Regions from separate parts of the Streptomyces sp. NPDC048172 genome, predicted to be linked through region 2. Evidence: riboswitches for the same ligand, from Rfam matches in the RefSeq annotation. Region 2 holds a riboswitch; each other region holds the start of a gene.

Region 1 (2,256 bases), on a different contig from region 2:
AGCAGGATGAAGCGCTTCTTCTTCACGGCGGTCAGATGGCGCGTGGCGGGGTTCTTCTCCAGGTACGCGATCTTGGCCTTGGCGCTCTCCGCCGTCTCCGACTTCCGCGTCAGGTCGCCGAGGACGAGGACGTCCGGGTCCCGGTCGGCCACGGTCTCCCAGTTGATCTGCGGCCACTCGTCCTCGGTGTCGGAGAAGGCGTTCTTCGCGCCGACGGCGCGGGTGATCGCGCCGGGGGCGCCGCAGCAGCCCGCGAGGTAGGGCGACTGGGCGTTGGCGAACCAGTACATGAGGGTGGTGTCGCGGACTTCGAGGCCGTCGGTGGCCTTCCGTACGCGCTCCTTCAGCCGGGCGACGAGCCGGTCGCCCCGCTTCTCCACGTGGAAGGCCCGGGCGAGGTCCCGTATCTCGCCGTAGACGGTGCCGAGGCCGAGCGGCTCGCTGCGGGACCCGTCGCCGCCGCTCTCGTTGACCTTGCCCGCGGCGCAGTCCGACGGGGAGACGTACGTGGGCACGCCGAGCTTCTCGAACTGCTCCCGGGTGGCCACGCCGCCCTTGCCGAGCGTGGAGACGAAGGAGGCGGTGACGAAGTCGGGCTCGGAGTCCAGGACCTTCTCGAAGGAGGGGTTGTTCTCGGCGAGCCGCGGCACGGAGCCGTTGGCCTTCCCCAGCCCCTTCATCACCGGGTCGGTCCAGGTGGCCGTACCGGCCAGCCGGTCTTCGAGGCCGAGGGAGAGCAGGATCTCCGTGGTGCCCTGGTTGAGGGAGACGGCGCGGCGCGGCGGCGTCTTCAGCTCGACCTCGTGGCCGCAGTTGCCGAGCGTACGCGGATAGCCGGGGGCCGCCGCCTTCTCCTGTCCGGCCCCGCCCCCGCCACCACCTCCGCACGCGGTGAGCAGGAGTGCCGGGGCGAGCAGAAGGGCCGCGCCGCTCCGGGCGCGGAAAAGGGGCATACGAGACACGGGTGTGACCTTGTGCTGTCGGGGCTCGGGAACGCGGAGCCTGGCCTGCGGGATCCCTCGACGCGCGGGGCGTCGAGGTGCCAGCAGGTCTTCGGACTCGGGTTCGTCCGGACGGAGCGCCTTCCCGGTGCCGTGCGCGCCGGTCCTTCGACCGGCCCGCACCGCCCCAGTGGCGACACGTGCCCCGCCCGTCCCCCTCACCGCTGCGCGTCAGTTCCGGATTCTCACCGGATTCCCTGGCCTCGGAGGGCGCGACTGGCCCCGGCAGCGTATCAACAGGGCGATCGCCCCAGCTCGCGGTGGGTTCCGGTGCCGTCAGTCGCCGCCCGCGAGTTCGCCGGTGAGCTTGGCGTGCAGGCGGGCGCTGGGCTGGTTGAGGCCGATGATCTCGACGGCCTTGCCGCGCTGGGCGTACTTCGTCTCGACGGCGTCGAGCGCGGCGACGGAGGAGGCGTCCCAGATGTGCGCCGCGGTCAGGTCGATGACGACCTTGCCGGGGTCGCCCGCGTAGTCGAACCGCCCGACCAGGTCGTTGGCGGAGGCGAAGAAGAGTTCGCCGGTGACGGAGTAGACGACGCTGCTCCCGTCGGGGTCGGTGACCGAGGTGACGTCGGCCAGGTGCGCGACGCGGCGGGCGAAGACGACCATGGCGGTGAGGGTGCCGACGACGACGCCGATGGCCAGGTTGTGGGTCGCGACCACGCAGGCGACGGTCACGACCATGACCGTGATCTCCCCGGCGGGCATCCGCCGCAGCGTCTTCGGCGCGACGGAGTGCCAGTCGAAGGTCGCGAAGGACACCATGACCATGACGGCGACGAGCGCGGCCATGGGGATGTCGGAGACCACGGGCCCGAAGACGACGCAGAGCACCATCAGGAAGGCCCCGGCCAGGAAGGTGGAGAGGCGGGTACGGGCGCCGGAGACCCGTACGTTGATCATCGTCTGGCCGATCATCGCGCACCCGCCCATGCCGCCGAAGAAGCCGGTGACGATGTTGGCGACGCCCTGGCCGACCGACTCGCGGGTCTTGGAGGAGCGGGTGTCGGTGATCTCGTCGACGAGCTTCGCCGTCATCAGCGACTCCATCAGCCCGACCAGGGCCATCGCGAGCGCGTACGGCGCGACGGTCGTCAGCGTGTCCACCGTGAACGGCACGTCGGGCAGGCCGGGTACGGGCAGCGAGGAGGGCAGTCCGCCCTTGTCGCCTACGGTCGGCACCGCGATCCCGGCCGCGAGGGTGATCGCGGTGAGCACGACGATGGACACCAGCGGCGCCGGGACGGCCCTGGTG
Region 2 (2,256 bases):
CGTCCGCGGGCGAGAAGAGCGACCAGTCGGCGTCGGTCTCGACGCGGCGCATGAACTCGTCGGGGATCCAGTGCGCCAGATTGAGGTTGTGGGTGCGGCGGGCGTCCTCGCCGGTGTTGTCGCGCAGCTCCAGGAACTCCTCGATGTCCGCGTGCCACGTCTCCAGATAGACGGCGGCGGCGCCCTTGCGGCGCCCACCCTGGTTCACGGCGGCGACCGAGGCGTCCAGGGTCTTGAGGAACGGCACGATGCCGTTCGAGTGCCCGTTCGTCCCCCGGATCAGCGAGCCCCGCGCGCGGATCCGCGCGTACGAGAGGCCGATGCCGCCCGCGTGCTTCGAGAGGCGGGCGACCTGGTGGTACCGCTCGTAGATCGAGTCCAGCTCGTCCCGGGGGGAGTCGAGCAGATAGCAGGACGACATCTGGGGGTGGCGGGTGCCGGAGTTGAAGAGGGTGGGGGAGGAGGGCAGGTAGGAGAGCGAACTGGTGAGCCCGTAGAGCGCCGCGACCTCGTCCACGATCTCGTCCGCGGCGCGCTCGGAGTCGCCGTCGGCCAGACCGCAGGCCACGCGGAGCAGGAAGTGCTGCGGCGTCTCGATCACCTGACGCGTCGTCGGGTGCCGGAGCAGGTAGCGGGAGTGCACGGTGCGCAGCCCGAAGTAGCCGAAGCGGTCGTCGGCGCCCTCGGCGAGGGCCTCCTCGACGAGCGCGTCGAGCCGCGCGGCGTGCGTACGGACGAAGGCCGCCGTGGCGTCCGCGATCAGCCCCTGCGCGTGGCCGACGGCGACGGAGGCGGAGAACGAGGTGGCGCCCTGGGAGGCCGCCTCCTCGCGGATCGCGAGGGTGAGCAGGCGCGCCGCGAGCCGGGAGTGCTCGGGCTCCTCACCGATCAGCCCGGCCGCCGCCTCGGTGGCGAGCTCCCGCAGCTCGGCCTCGGACGAGTCCCGACGGCGTCCCCGCAGGGCCGCGGCGGCGATCCTGCCGGGGGCGACGGCGGTGAGGTCCGCGGTGAGGTCGGTGAGGGTGCGCAGGAGCGCGGCGGCGGGCGCGTCGTCCGGAGCTTCGGGTTCCGTTCCGGGTGCCGTGAGTCCCGGTGCCGTGAGTCCTGGTGCCGTCGCCGACGGCACTGACGGAGCTGATGGTGCGATGGTCACTGCTCTGCTCTCCCTCGCTCAGGGGCCGAGGGCGGGCACGGGACGCCGGCGCGCGGGCATGCCGAACAGCGCCCTCACGGGCATGGCATTCCACGGCGCCGCCCCCGGTCCACTCCACGAGACCCGGACGTTCGTCGATGCCGCCCGGCAGGCATTCGGGCTCGCGCCGTACAGGCAGCACGGCGCACACCGCTGCGGGACAGCTCCGGAGTCACACCGGATTCCCCTGCGGCGAACGGCTCGGTCGAGCATACATGTTGGGGTGCGTGGTGGAGGCGCCCCTAGATGTTGTGTCGAGGGTCAAGAGATGGTTTACAGTGCGGTGGCGCGCCGCAGGGCCTTGCAGGGCCCTACAAGGCCCTACAGAGCCAGCGTGAACGCCTGGAGCGTGATGTCGACGCCCTCGATCGGGTTCCAGTCGCGGGCGGGCGCGCGGTGGAATCCGAGCCGGGTGTAGAGGCGGTGGGCGGCGTGCATGTGGGGCTGGCTGCAGATGACTATGCCCGTGCGGCCGCGCTCCCTCGTACGGTCCACGCACGCTCTCACGAGCGCCTCCCCGACCCCTCGGCTGCGGGCGGCGCCGTCGACCGCGAGCATCCGGAACTCGGCCTCGCTCTCGCCGGCCAGCTCCGCGTACGGGCCGCCGTCGCCTACGTATGTCACTGTGCCGAGGAGTGTGCCGTTCTGGTCGGCGGCTACCAGGAGCTCTGCCTGTGCCGCGCGGGTCGCGGCGTCCCGGAGTGTCCGCAGATACCCGTCCGACTCCCCGAAGTCCAGCAGCCCGTCCCGGAGATACACCTCTCCGGTCAGCTCCCCGACTGCCCCGAACTCCTCCGCGTACGCGGCCCTCACCGTAAAGTCCATACCGCCCATGATGTCCGCCCCCTCTGACAGAGAGCACCGCAATTTTCCCGGCCGAGCGTGCCGGGGTGCCCGGTGCAGGACTTCGGGGCTTGCCCCTTCGGGGGCACGGGGCTGTGTTTGATGTGCGGCTCCGCCGCGGGTGCGCGCCCGGTCACAACACCTCGGGGCTTGCCCCTTCTCCCTCAGGGGCGCGGGGCTGTGTTTGTTTTGCGGCTCCGCCGCGGGGCGCGACCGGTCCA
Region 3 (2,256 bases), on a different contig from region 2:
CGCCCTCACCCACGACGACCCCCACCTCACCCCGCTCGCCCTCGACCCGCCCCTGCCGTCCCGCACCGTCACCCTCCTGCACCGCGAGGGCGCCTACCGCAGCGCCGCCACCCGCGCCTTCACCGAGCTCGCCCACGACCTCATCCGCAGCCGCGGCTACGCAGCGCCCTAGGCGGTGGCCGCGACGGGTGTCAGCTCTGGCCGTTTGGCGGTGCGGCCGTCGCCGGAGGAGTGGCCGCGCAGGCGGCGCAGGATCCAGGGGCCGAGGAAGGTGGCGACCCAGCGGAGTTCCGTACGGAGGGCTTCCCGCGGCTTCGGCGCGGGCAGCGCGGGGAGCGGGAGGGTCCAGGAACTGTCGGTGTCGGGGAGCCGGAGCGCGTGGGCGAAGGCCGCGGCGGAGCGGGCGTGCCCGAGCGGCGAGAGGTGCAGCCGGTCCGCGCTCCACAGGCGCGGGTCGACGGTGACGGGGTGGACGGCGGTGTCCACGACGGTGACGCCGTGCCGCGTGGCGGCCTCGCGGATACGGGCGTTGAGCGCGCGGGCCCGGGAGGCGATCGGGCGGGCGAGCGGCGCGATCTTCCCGAGGTCGGGGAAGGTGAGGGTGACCACGTGCGTCCCGGCGGCGGTGAGTTCCGCGAACGTCGCCTCCAGGTGCCCCGCGACCCGGTTCACGTCGTACCGGGGGCGCAGGAAGTCGTTGACCCCCGCGACGACGGTGGCCAGATCGGGGCGCAGCGCGAGCGCCGCAGGGAGCTGCACGGTGCGGACGTGGTCGGTGCCGCATCCCCGTACCGCCAGGTTGGCGTACCGCAGCTCCGGGGAGGTGGCCGCGAGCCGGTCGGCCAGCCGGTCGGCCACGCCGCGGTACCCGGACTCCTCGTCCCCGTCGCCGATGCCCTCGGTCGTACTGTCGCCCAGCGCGACATAGCGCAGGTACCGGCGGTGCTGACCGCCGCGGTCGTCGTGGTCCTGGTTCTGGTCCTGGTGATCGGCGTGCGGCACGGCCACGGTCGGAATCCCTCCTGATCGACGCCCGGTTGCCCGGTCCGAGCGCGTGCGCGCGCTCCCGCCAGGGAGAGGATACGGACGCCGCACCCGCGGCGGCTTCGCCGTCGCCCCATGCGTCACAATGAGCGCACGAGGCGACGGGGACCAGGAAGCCGGTGCGAATCCGGCGCGGTCCCGCCACTGTGACCGGGAAGCGGCCCTCCCGCATGCCACTGTCCGCGCGCGGACGGGAAGGCGGAGGCGAGCGATGATCCGGGAGCCAGGAGACTGACCCGTCGCCGGTCCGACAGCAGGGGCGAGGACACCCCGGAGAGGATCGACTGTGACGACGCGTGCCCGTACGCAGGCGGAGGCGGAGGCAGAGGCAGAGACGGGGCGGCGGCCGGAGCCCGGCCGACGAGGGGTGCTGGCGGCGGGAGGCGGGCTGGCACTGGCCGCCTCGGGACTGCTCACGGGCTGCGGCGGCGACACGAAGGGAGGGGGAGGCGGGGACCGGTTCCGCGCCGCGTTCACGGCGGGCGGCTCGCAGGAGACCCTCGATCCCCATGTCGCCCCGAACTTCGTCGACCAGGCCAGGGCCAAGGCGCTGTTCGACACCCTCGGTACGTACGCGGACGACATGTCCGTACGGAAGCGGCTCGCCGAGTCCTGGGAGAGCGACCGCTCCGGCACCCGCTGGCGCATACGCCTGCGCCAGGCGGAGTTCCACGACGGGAAGCCGGTCACCGCCGAGGACGTCCTCTACAGCTACCGGCGGGCCGCCGACCCCGAGACCGGGTCGCCCTCGCAGGAGCTGCTGTCCGCGATCGACTTCGGGGCCAGCAAGGCGGAGGGCAAGCGGTCGCTCGTCCTCGTGCTGAAGGCGCCGAACTTCGAGTTCCCCACCGTCTTCGCCGGGCCCGGCACCGAGATCGTCCCCGACGGGACGAAGGACTTCCGCAAGCCCGTCGGCTCCGGCCCGTTCACCTACGTCTCCTTCACGCCCGGCGGCACCGCCCGCTACCGGCGCTGGGCGGACCACTGGGACGGCGCCCCGCACATCGCCGAGCTGGAGATCGTCCCCGCGAACGAGGAGTCGGCGCGGCTCAACGCGCTGCTGTCCGGACAGGTGCACTACGCGGCCGACATGGCCGGGGCCTCCGTCGACCGGCTGAAGAAGGAGGGTTCGACGCGGCTGCTGACGGCGAAGCGGGCCACCGCGCAGCAGCTTCTGCTCCGCACCGGCCGCAAGCCCTTCGACGACCCGCG

The links. A riboswitch is a leader RNA that binds a small molecule or an ion and turns the genes downstream of it on or off. The one in region 2 is predicted to bind cobalamin.
Region 1: it holds a riboswitch for cobalamin, as region 2 does, so the genes downstream of both, ACGF3A_RS33950 (ABC transporter substrate-binding protein) here and ACGF3A_RS04635 (ribonucleoside-diphosphate reductase subunit alpha) in region 2, are expected to answer to the same signal.
Region 3: it holds a riboswitch for cobalamin, as region 2 does, so the genes downstream of both, ACGF3A_RS39700 (ABC transporter substrate-binding protein) here and ACGF3A_RS04635 (ribonucleoside-diphosphate reductase subunit alpha) in region 2, are expected to answer to the same signal.

Annotation. Positions count from the first base shown of each region.
Region 1 covers NZ_JBIDAT010000009.1:13,588-15,843, forward strand. Annotated here, with positions in the region: gene ACGF3A_RS33950 (ABC transporter substrate-binding protein) at 1-953, opposite strand, end outside; cobalamin riboswitch at 1,027-1,237, opposite strand; gene ACGF3A_RS33955 (SulP family inorganic anion transporter) at 1,278-2,256, opposite strand, start outside.
Region 2 covers NZ_JBIDAT010000001.1:1,021,292-1,023,547, forward strand. Annotated here, with positions in the region: gene ACGF3A_RS04635 (ribonucleoside-diphosphate reductase subunit alpha) at 1-1,153, opposite strand, end outside; cobalamin riboswitch at 1,282-1,417, opposite strand; gene ACGF3A_RS04640 (GNAT family N-acetyltransferase) at 1,514-2,017, opposite strand.
Region 3 covers NZ_JBIDAT010000013.1:19,870-22,125, forward strand. Annotated here, with positions in the region: gene cynR (transcriptional regulator CynR) at 1-172, shown strand, start outside; gene ACGF3A_RS39695 (SGNH/GDSL hydrolase family protein) at 169-933, opposite strand; cobalamin riboswitch at 1,152-1,278, shown strand; gene ACGF3A_RS39700 (ABC transporter substrate-binding protein) at 1,331-2,256, shown strand, end outside.